DNA from 2 places in the Bradyrhizobium sp. 1200_D9_N1_1 genome. Region 2 is predicted to be linked to the other one. Evidence: predicted binding sites of a transcription regulator. Region 2 holds the regulator's gene; the other holds the start of a gene.
The links. The regulator HrcA, encoded in region 2, represses chaperone genes, less so after heat shock. The targets are predictions, from matches to a motif close to GTTAGCACTCNCNNNNNGNGAGTGCTAAC.

Region 1 (4,728 bases), 2.1 Mb from region 2:
AGCCACCGCGTGAGCGCGCAGGCAGAGTTGTTCGCCTATAGTTTCAGGACCAGTTGCCTCGGCGCACTCTGACCATAGATCGAGAAGGTCATCAGGAATATATCGGCTGGACATGAACAGGTGGAGCAGCCGAGACGCACCGTGGTGGTTTTCGTTGTGTTGCGCCGCGAATGCAAAGAGCGCGAACAAGCCTTTAAAATCATCACGGGATACTGCTCGCCTAGCCATGGAAATACTCCGACTGGAAACGGCATTCAGCAAATCAATTGAAGAATACTAGCTGGCTTTGTGTGTCCCAACAACGCAAGGAATCCTGTCGCATCGGACCGGGAAAATATCGTAACCTAAATGCGAAAATACCCCGTGGCCTTCAACCCTAAAGGGCTGCCGGGGCGCGCCGCTTGGCAATCGCCAGATATGAAACATCGTTAGTTTGAGACGGACCCGTTGAGGCAGTCTGTCCAAGAGCGAACTTACGGCGACGTGGTTGGGAAAAGATGGCGGATCGGGGCCGGTCGCACCGGTTCACAGAGCTGAGAAGCTGCCCGTGCACGATCGCCGCGATTGGACTCTTCGCGAGGCGCATCGTCCTGGTATGATTGGCAATCTCTTTATTTTGGGCGGCGAGCGTCGGTCGCTGTTTTCGGGAATGGAGGCTCCTCAGGATGATTCCGGGCGGTTTCCCCCTCGAACTCGTCGGCGGCGCAGGCTTCGACGCGCTCGCGCAATACGGTGCGCAAGTGTTGGACCGCGGCTGACCGCTAGGAAATCAGCAAAGGCTCGGCGTCGCTGCCGAGCCTTATTGTTGAGCTCTGAATGTCGGATTTAGAAGTCCATACCCCCCATGCCACCCATGCCGCCGCCGCCCGGAGGCATGCCGCCCGCACCGGTGTTCTTCTTCGGCACTTCCGCCACCATAGCTTCGGTGGTGATCAGGAGCGCTGCGACGGACGCCGCGTTCTGGATCGCCACTCGAACCACCTTAGTCGGATCGATGATACCCTTGGAGACCAGGTTGCCGTATTCGCCGGTCTGCGAGTCGTAGCCGTACGAGTACTGATCCTTTTCGAGGATCTTGCCGACGATGACCGAGCCGTCCTCGCCCGCGTTGATTGCGATCTGGCGGGCCGGGTAGGACAACGCCTTGCGCACGATCTCGACCCCGGTCTTCTGGTCGTCATTTTTGGTGCGAATGCCCTTGAGGTGCTCGGAGGCACGCAGTAGCGCAACGCCGCCGCCTGGCAGGATGCCTTCTTCAACCGCCGCGCGGGTCGCATGCATCGCATCGTCCACGCGATCCTTGCGCTCCTTCACCTCGACCTCAGTCGCGCCGCCGACGCGGATCACCGCGACGCCGCCCGCGAGCTTGGCAAGACGCTCCTGCAGCTTCTCACGGTCGTAGTCCGAGGTGGTCTCCTCGATCTGCGCCTTGATTTGCGCCACGCGCGCTTCGATGTCGGCCTTCTTGCCGGCGCCGCTGACGATCGTGGTGTTCTCCTTGTCGATCATCACCTTCTTGGCGCGACCGAGCATATTGAGCGTGACGTTCTCGAGCTTGATGCCGAGGTCTTCCGAGATCGCCTGGCCGCCGGTTAGGATCGCGATGTCCTGGAGCATGGCCTTGCGGCGATCGCCGAAGCCCGGAGCCTTGACGGCCGCGACCTTCAGGCCGCCGCGGAGACGGTTGACGACGAGGGTGGCGAGCGCTTCGCCTTCGACGTCTTCGGCGATAATCACAAGCGGCTTGCCGCTCTGCACCACGGCTTCCAACAAGGGAAGTAGTTCATTCAACTGAGATAGCTTTTTCTCATTAATCAGGACGTAGGCATCATCCATTTCAACGCGCATCTTATCGGCGTTGGTGACGAAGTAGGGCGAGATATAGCCGCGGTCGAACTGCATGCCCTCGACAACTTCGAGTTCGGTCTCGAGCGACTTGGCTTCCTCAACGGTGATGACACCCTCGTTGCCGACCTTCTTCATGGCGTCGGAGATGAACTTGCCGATCTCCGCATCGCCATTGGCTGAAATCGTGCCGACCTGGGCGATTTCCTCGTTCGAGGTGACCTTCTTGGAGTTTTTGACGAGGTCGGCGACCACGGCTTCCACAGCCATGTCGATGCCGCGCTTCAGATCCATCGGGTTCATGCCGGCGGCAACCGACTTGGCGCCTTCACGGACGATCGCAGCGGCGAGCACGGTCGCGGTGGTGGTGCCGTCGCCAGCCGCGTCTGCGGACTTGGAGGCGACTTCGCGCACCATCTGGGCGCCCATGTTCTCGAACTTGTCCTCGAGCTCGATCTCCTTGGCGACGGTGACGCCATCCTTGGTAATACGGGGAGCGCCGAACGACTTGTCGAGGACGACGTTGCGGCCCTTCGGTCCGAGCGTCACTTTTACCGCATTGTGGAGGATGTCGACACCGCGCAGCATGCGGTCGCGGGCATCGACTCCGAATTTGACTTCTTTTGCTGACATAGTGGGTTTCCCTGAGTTTTTGACTTGGTTTCACCCTTGATGAGGCGCTCGACAGGCGCTTGAGCGGTGGACTAGGCGGCCTTCTTCTTGGAAGACACGTCGGCGAGAACGCCCATGATGTCGCTCTCCTTCATGATCAACAGCTCCTGGGTGTCGATCTTGACTTCGGTGCCGGACCACTTGCCGAACAATACGCGGTCACCGACCCGGACGTCGATCGGGATCAGCTTGCCGCTTTCGTCACGACCGCCGGGGCCAACGGCGATGACTTCACCTTGGGAGGGTTTCTCCTTGACCGTGTCGGGAATGATGATGCCGCCAGCGGTCTTCTCTTCCGCGTCGATGCGCTTGACCACGACCCGGTCGTGAAGCGGACGGAATTTCATGCTCTCCTCCTATCTTCTAGTCGCTTTTTGAAATAGCAGTCGAAGCTAGCGAGTGCTGACCGCTCCGAAAATAAGCCGGCTTGGTCGGCAAACAAGACAAAGCCGCGAAGGATTTCGAAAATCCGTCGTCCTCACCGGTCCGCGGAGGGCCCATTCAGAGCCACCTAAAGGAGCCCCTGGAATCAAGTCTGGGCTGGTCGGAGGAAGCCGCTGAGGAAACTTTAGGCGGGCTTGTACCGTCTGCCCAGGTTGTTGTTTGGCTTTGCCATCCAAATGGCTAGCCGGGCAGGGTTGCGCGCGTCTGGATTAGCCTGTTCGGGTACAATGATGCCGCGTCCAACGGCAGTCTAGACCCGCGGCGGTACGCGGAGAGGCCGGCAAATCTTGTCCCTCTCGCCTACCCAGAGCACCTGGGATGCAGCGGAAGAGGAACTTTCTTTCTAGATTCTCTCCCTTCGCCAGTCCTGCTGCCAAACCCTGCTTGACTCTTCCAGCAAGGCCACGACGTACCTTATGAGCGTTGTCCTCGCGAGCGCCCTGCCTCTGCGTTCGTCACATAAGACGATCGATGATCCCAAGGAGGCGGTCGCAAGACGCCGCGAGACGCTTGTTAGGAGCTGTCGCGATGCCTAGCAGCAAACCGGATCGTGCGGAAGCTGCCTCTGCATACCAGGGCGATAGTGGAGCAGGCGCCAATCCGAACGACAGCATTTCCCTGGCGATGGAGAGGTCTGGTGTCCCGTCCGGCAATTGCATTAGCACCGCCAATCCAGCGATCGTTATGTCCTTGGCGCGTGGGCGAAGGGTCTTTAGCAACGCGTCGCCTCGCGCTGCATAGACACGCTTCGTACGTCGAAGATGCCGCATATAGTGGCCGTCACGCATGAATTTCGCAGTCGCGAGTTGCACAGACGGCCCAGGCGCCGGCGCGAGACACGCCGCGACCTCGGCGAACTGAGACGTCAGCGACGGAGGAGCGACCAGAAAGCCCAGCCGCAGGGTGGGGGTCAGAGTCTTGCTGAAAGATCCGATGTGAATGACGCGCCCGGCGCGATCGAGCGAGGCAAGTGCCGGTGTGGCCCGACCCTTCAGTTGAAGCTCGCTCAGATAGTCATCCTCGATCACCCACGCCCCTTTCTGAGCGGCCCAGTCGAGAAGGCGCAAGCGCCTCTCCAGCGACAACGTGCACCCGAGCGGCGCCTGCTGCCCTGGGGTTACAACAACCAGCGCCGCATCGGGCTCATGGTTCAGGCCATAACTGACATCAATGCCGTCCGCATCAACCGGGATTGGGGCGAGCGACAATCCTGCGAGCTCCAGGCCATGCCGGGTGATTGGGAAGCCTGGATCCTCCATCCAGACTCTTCTCCGTTCGAGGCCGAGCACACGGAGCGCCAGTCCCAAGCCGCTGCAGTAGCCGCCGGTGATGATGATCTGGGAAGCTGTACACTCGATACCACGCGCGATAGCAAGATACGCCGCGATCTCCCGCCGTAGTTCCAGCTCACCACGAGCGTCCGGATATATCGCCGGCCCACTCATTTCCACGCGAATAGCGGACGAACGAATCCGGGCGACGAGCTTGGCGGGGAAAGTTTCATGCGCGGGCACGCCCATCTGGAAAATCGCCGGCCCCGCAGTGAGCTCCCGATACATCTCCATGAACGAGCCGGGATCGGCTGTTTCTTCCTGTCGAGCAGCAATGGAAGGACGATCCGCGACATGCGTTCCGGCCGCGCGGGAAGCGACGATGAGTTGAGCAGCGGACAGCTTTTCGTACGCCGATCGCACCGTGCCTCGAGCGACACCGAGTTGGGCTGCCAGGTCCTGCCAGGAGGGCAGACGCGCTCCCGGAGCGAGCACG
Region 2 (4,728 bases):
GCCGGGCGGCAGCCTCGCGGTGAAGGAAGGCGAGCAGGTGGTGCCCGTCATCAACAAGATCTCGAAAGCGTTTTCGAATGTGGTGATGACGCAGGACTGGCACACGCCCGGCCACGTTTCGTTTGCGTCGGTCCACTCCGGCAAGAAGCCGTTCGAGACCATCGACCTGCCGTACGGCAAGCAGGTGCTGTGGCCCGACCATTGCGTGCAGGGCACTGACGGCGCTTCGCTGTCGAAGGACCTCGCAATCCCGCACGCCGAGCTCATCATCCGCAAGGGTTTTCACAAGGACGTCGACAGCTATTCGGCCTTCCTCGAAGCCGACGGCAAGACTTCGACCGGCCTCGCCGGCTATTTGAAGGGCCGCAAGATCAAGCGCGTCTTTGTCGCTGGCCTCGCGACAGATTTCTGCGTCGCCTGGACCGCGCTCGACGCGCGCAAGGCGGGCTTCGAAGTCTATGTCGTGGAAGACGCCTGCCGCGGCATCGACACGCAGGGCTCGCTGGCAAAAGCCTGGGCCGACATGGCCAAGGCCGGCGTGAAGCGGATTCAGTCGGCGGATATCGCGGCGAGCGCGTAAGACCAGCCATCAGTCGTTCCGGGGCGGCTCGAAGAGCCGAACCCGGAATCTCGAGATTCTCAGGTGCGCAGCTGCGCACCATAGTTCGATGCTTCGCATCGCCCCGGAATGACGTCAGAACTCAGTTCGCCGCTCAGTTCACTTCATTGCTGTTCGCCGCGGACGCAGCCTTCGCGCCGCCCTTGGCGACGCCAACGAGAGCCGGACGCAGCACGCGCTCGCCGATGGTGTAGCCGGCCTGCATGACCTGCACGACCGTACCGGCGGGCACCGACGCATCAGGCACTTCGAACATCGCCTGCTGGAAGTTCGGGTCGAACTTCTGACCCTGCGGATCGAACTTCTTCACGCCGTGCTTTTCCAGCGCGTTGAGCAGCGAGCGCTCGGTGAGCTCGACGCCCTCGATCAGCGAGGTCAGGCCGGGATCGGCCGCGGCGCGAGCCTCGGCGGGAACCGCGTCGAGCGCGCGCTGGAGATTGTCGGCGATGTCGAGCACGTCGCGGGCAAAGCCGGTGATGCCGTAGAGACGGGCGTCGGCGACCTCCTTGGTGGTGCGCTTGCGCAGATTTTCCATCTCCGCCAGCGTCCGCAGCATACGGTCGCGCGCCTCGGCGGCTTCCTTCTGCAACAGCTCGACCGAGCCCGGCTCGGGATCGTCGGGCATGATGTAGGGCTTCGACACCACGGGCTCGCCGGTCGGCGCGGTCGTGTCTTCGGGTTGCCGGTCTCGATCGGTCATCGGCTCTCTTTTCGAATTTGTCTCAGGGATTTTTCTGGCCCGGATATCGTGCTTCGGACGCCGAAAATCAAGCGCCCGTGATCGCCTCAGCCGCCGGTCAGCCCCCCAGAAGGCGGCTGACGATCCGGGCGGCGTAGTCCACGGTCGGGATCACACGGGCATAATTCAGCCGTGTCGGCCCGATCACGCCCAAAACGCCGACGATGTGGCCAGCGGCATCCCGATAGGGCGAGATGATGGTCGAGGAGCCCGACAAGGAAAACAGCTTGTTCTCCGAACCGATGAAAATCCGCACGCCTTCCGCGGTCTCGGCCCGGCCGAGCAGGTCGATGACGCCGCGCTTGGTCTCGAGGTCGTCGAACAAGAGGCGGACCCGCTCCAGATCCTCCAGCGCGTGCAAATCTTCCAGCAGATTGGCGTGGCCGCGGACGATGAGCTGGCGGTCCTCGTTCTCGCCGCCGGACCAGCTGGCGATCCCGGCCGAAATCACCTTCTGCGTCAGCTGATCGAGCTCGGCACGGGCCTCCCCGAGCGCGGTCTCGAGCTCGAGCCGCGCTTCGGCCAGGGTCCGGCCGCGAATCCGCGAATTGAGGAAATTGCCGGCCTCGGTGATCGCCGAGGAGGGAACTCCGGGTGGCAGCGTCAGCACGCGGTTTTCGACCTGGCCGTCCTCGCCGACCAGGATCACCAGCGCTTTTTCCGGTTCCAGCCGGACGAATTCGATGTGTTTCAGCCGCGCGTTGGATTTCGGCGTCAGCACCACGGCGGCGGCGCGGGTCAGGCCCGACAGCCGCGTCAGCGCCTGGTCCAGCGCCGCCTCGACCGACTGCGCCTGACCGACGGAGGTGAGCTGGCTCTGGATCGACTGCCGCTCGGCGTCATTGAGGTCGCCCACCTGCATCAAGGCGTCGACGAAGAAGCGCAGGCCGAGTTCCGTCGGCAGCCGGCCGGCGGACGTATGCGGGGCATAGATCAGGCCGAGTTGTTCCAGATCGGCCATGACGTTGCGAACCGAGGCCGGCGACAGCGGCATCGCGATCAGCCGGGAAATATTGCGTGAGCCCACCGGCTCGCCGGTCGCGAGATAGCTTTCGACAATTTGACGAAAGATGTCGCGGGACCGCTCATTCAGCTGGGCGAGCCCTGCGCGCGGCGCGATCAGATGGATCGGATCGTGATGGGCCACAGACAGCAACTCCTCTCAGATGCTTATAATTTGGCCATCCGGGAGGTCCCTGACAAGCGTGGTTTTGCACTTGCTCGACAGTTGCTTGGGGACCGAAAAGGCCTTGCCGCTCACCCTCACCCCACCTACAAGCACCGCGAACAGCCTATTCCCGTGAGTTTTGGAGGATTTCCCATGCGGCCAAGCCGCCGTGCGCCCGACGAATTGCGCCCCGTGACGCTGGAGCGCGGCGTGGTCAAATATGCGGAAGGCTCCTGCCTGGTGAAATTCGGCGACACCCATGTGCTGGTCACCGCCACGCTGGAGGACCGCCTGCCGCCGTGGCTGAAGGGCCAGGGCCGCGGCTGGGTCACCGCGGAATACGGCATGCTGCCGCGCGCGACCTCGGAACGCACCCGCCGCGAGGCCTCCGCCGGCAAGCAGAGCGGCCGCACCGTCGAGATCCAGCGCCTGATCGGCCGCTCGCTTCGCACCATCATCAATCTCGAAGCGCTCGGCGAGCGCCAGATCACGGTCGATTGCGACGTGCTCCAGGCCGACGGCGGCACGCGCACGGCCTCGATCACCGGCGCCTGGGTCGCGCTCGCCGATTGCGTCAACTGGATGAAGGCGCGCAACATGGTCAAGGCCAACGTGCTGCGCGACAACGTCGCCGCGATCTCCTGCGGCATCTACAATGGCACGCCCGTGCTCGACCTCGACTATGCCGAGGATTCGGAAGCCCAGACCGACGCCAATTTCGTCATGACCGGCGATGGCCGCATCATCGAGGTGCAGGGCACCGCGGAACGCGAACCGTTCACACAAGACGAGCTCCTGGCGCTGATGGCGCTGGCCCAGAAGGGTATCGCGCGCCTCGTGGACTTGCAGAAACTGGCCGTCGCGTAGTCAATAGGCCCATGCACCGCCGAATCACCGGAAAGCTCGTCATCGCCACCCACAATCCCGGCAAGCTCGCCGAGATGAAGGAGCTTTTGGCGCCTTACGGCATCGAGGCGGTGTCGGCCGGCGAGCTCGGCCTTTCCGAGCCGGACGAGACCGGCAACGATTTCCGCAGCAACGCCGCGATCAAGGCTATCGCGGCCGCGCACGCGTCCAAGCTTCCGTCCTTCGCCGATGATTCCGGCATCGTGGTCGACGCGCTCGACGGCGCGCCCGGCATCTACAGTGCGCGCTGGGCCGGACCGACCAAGGATTTCACCGCGGCGATGACGCGGATCGAGCGCCTGTTGCAGGAGCGCGGCGCGACCGCGCCCGACAAGCGCAAGGCGCACTTCGTCTCCGCGCTCTGCGTCGCCTGGCCCGACGATCATCTCGAAGAGGTCGAGGCGCGCGTCGACGGCACGCTGGTCTGGCCGCCGCGCGGCACCGCCGGCTTCGGCTATGATCCGATGTTTCGGCCCGACGGTCACACGCGCACCTTCGGCGAGATGACCAGCATCGAGAAGCACGGCCTGCCGCCGCTCGGCCTTGCCCTGTCGCACCGTGCCCGCGCCTTCGTGAAACTGGCGGAGATCTGCCTTGAGCCGCGCTAACGAAGCCTTCGGCGTCTACGTGCACTGGCCGTTCTGCCTGTCGAAGTGCCCCTATTGCGACTTCAACAGCCATGTCCGCCATGCCGCGATCGACGAAGCGCGCTTCGCCTCCGCCTTCGCGCGCGAGATCGAAACGACCGCGCAGCGCGCGCCCGGCCGCGAGGTCACCTCGATCTTCCTCGGCGGCGGCACGCCGTCGCTGATGCAGCCCGCGACCGTCGGCGCCGTGCTCGATTCGATCGGCAAGCACTGGCAGGTCGCTCGTGATGTCGAAGTCACGCTGGAAGCGAACCCGACCAGCGTCGAGGCCACGCGCTTCGCCGGCTATCGCGCTGCCGGCGTCAACCGCGTCTCGCTCGGCGTGCAGGCGCTCGACGATGCTTCGCTGAAGGCGCTAGGCCGCATGCACAGCGCGCGCGAAGCGCTGGACGCGGTCGCCATCGCGCGCCGCTCGTTCGAGCGTTATTCGTTCGACCTGATCTACGCCCGCCCCGACCAGACGCCGGCGATGTGGGCCGATGAACTGCGCCTTGCGATCGCGGAGGCGGCCGAGCATCTGTCGCTCTATCAATTGACGATCGAGGAGGGCACGCCGTTCTTCGGCCTGCACCAGGCCGGCAAATTGAAGACGCCGGACGAGGCGGTCGCGCGCGCGCTCTACGACGTCACGCAGGAAACCTGCGACAAG

Region 1: a site for HrcA is predicted at 2,896-2,924, ahead of AB5K84_RS11015 (co-chaperone GroES). Genes of this name have one in related genera too.

The regions. Positions count from the first base shown of each region.
Region 1 is NZ_CP197226.1:2,268,080-2,272,807, forward strand. Features, by position in the region: gene AB5K84_RS11005 (hypothetical protein) at 1-228, opposite strand, end outside; gene groL (chaperonin GroEL) at 826-2,478, opposite strand; gene AB5K84_RS11015 (co-chaperone GroES) at 2,550-2,864, opposite strand; gene pdxR (MocR-like pyridoxine biosynthesis transcription factor PdxR) at 3,417-4,728, opposite strand, start outside.
Region 2 is NZ_CP197226.1:172,144-176,871, forward strand. Features, by position in the region: gene pncA (bifunctional nicotinamidase/pyrazinamidase) at 1-580, shown strand, start outside; gene grpE (nucleotide exchange factor GrpE) at 714-1,319, opposite strand; gene hrcA (heat-inducible transcriptional repressor HrcA) at 1,417-2,505, opposite strand; gene rph (ribonuclease PH) at 2,680-3,393, shown strand; gene rdgB (RdgB/HAM1 family non-canonical purine NTP pyrophosphatase) at 3,405-4,040, shown strand; gene hemW (radical SAM family heme chaperone HemW) at 4,027-4,728, shown strand, end outside.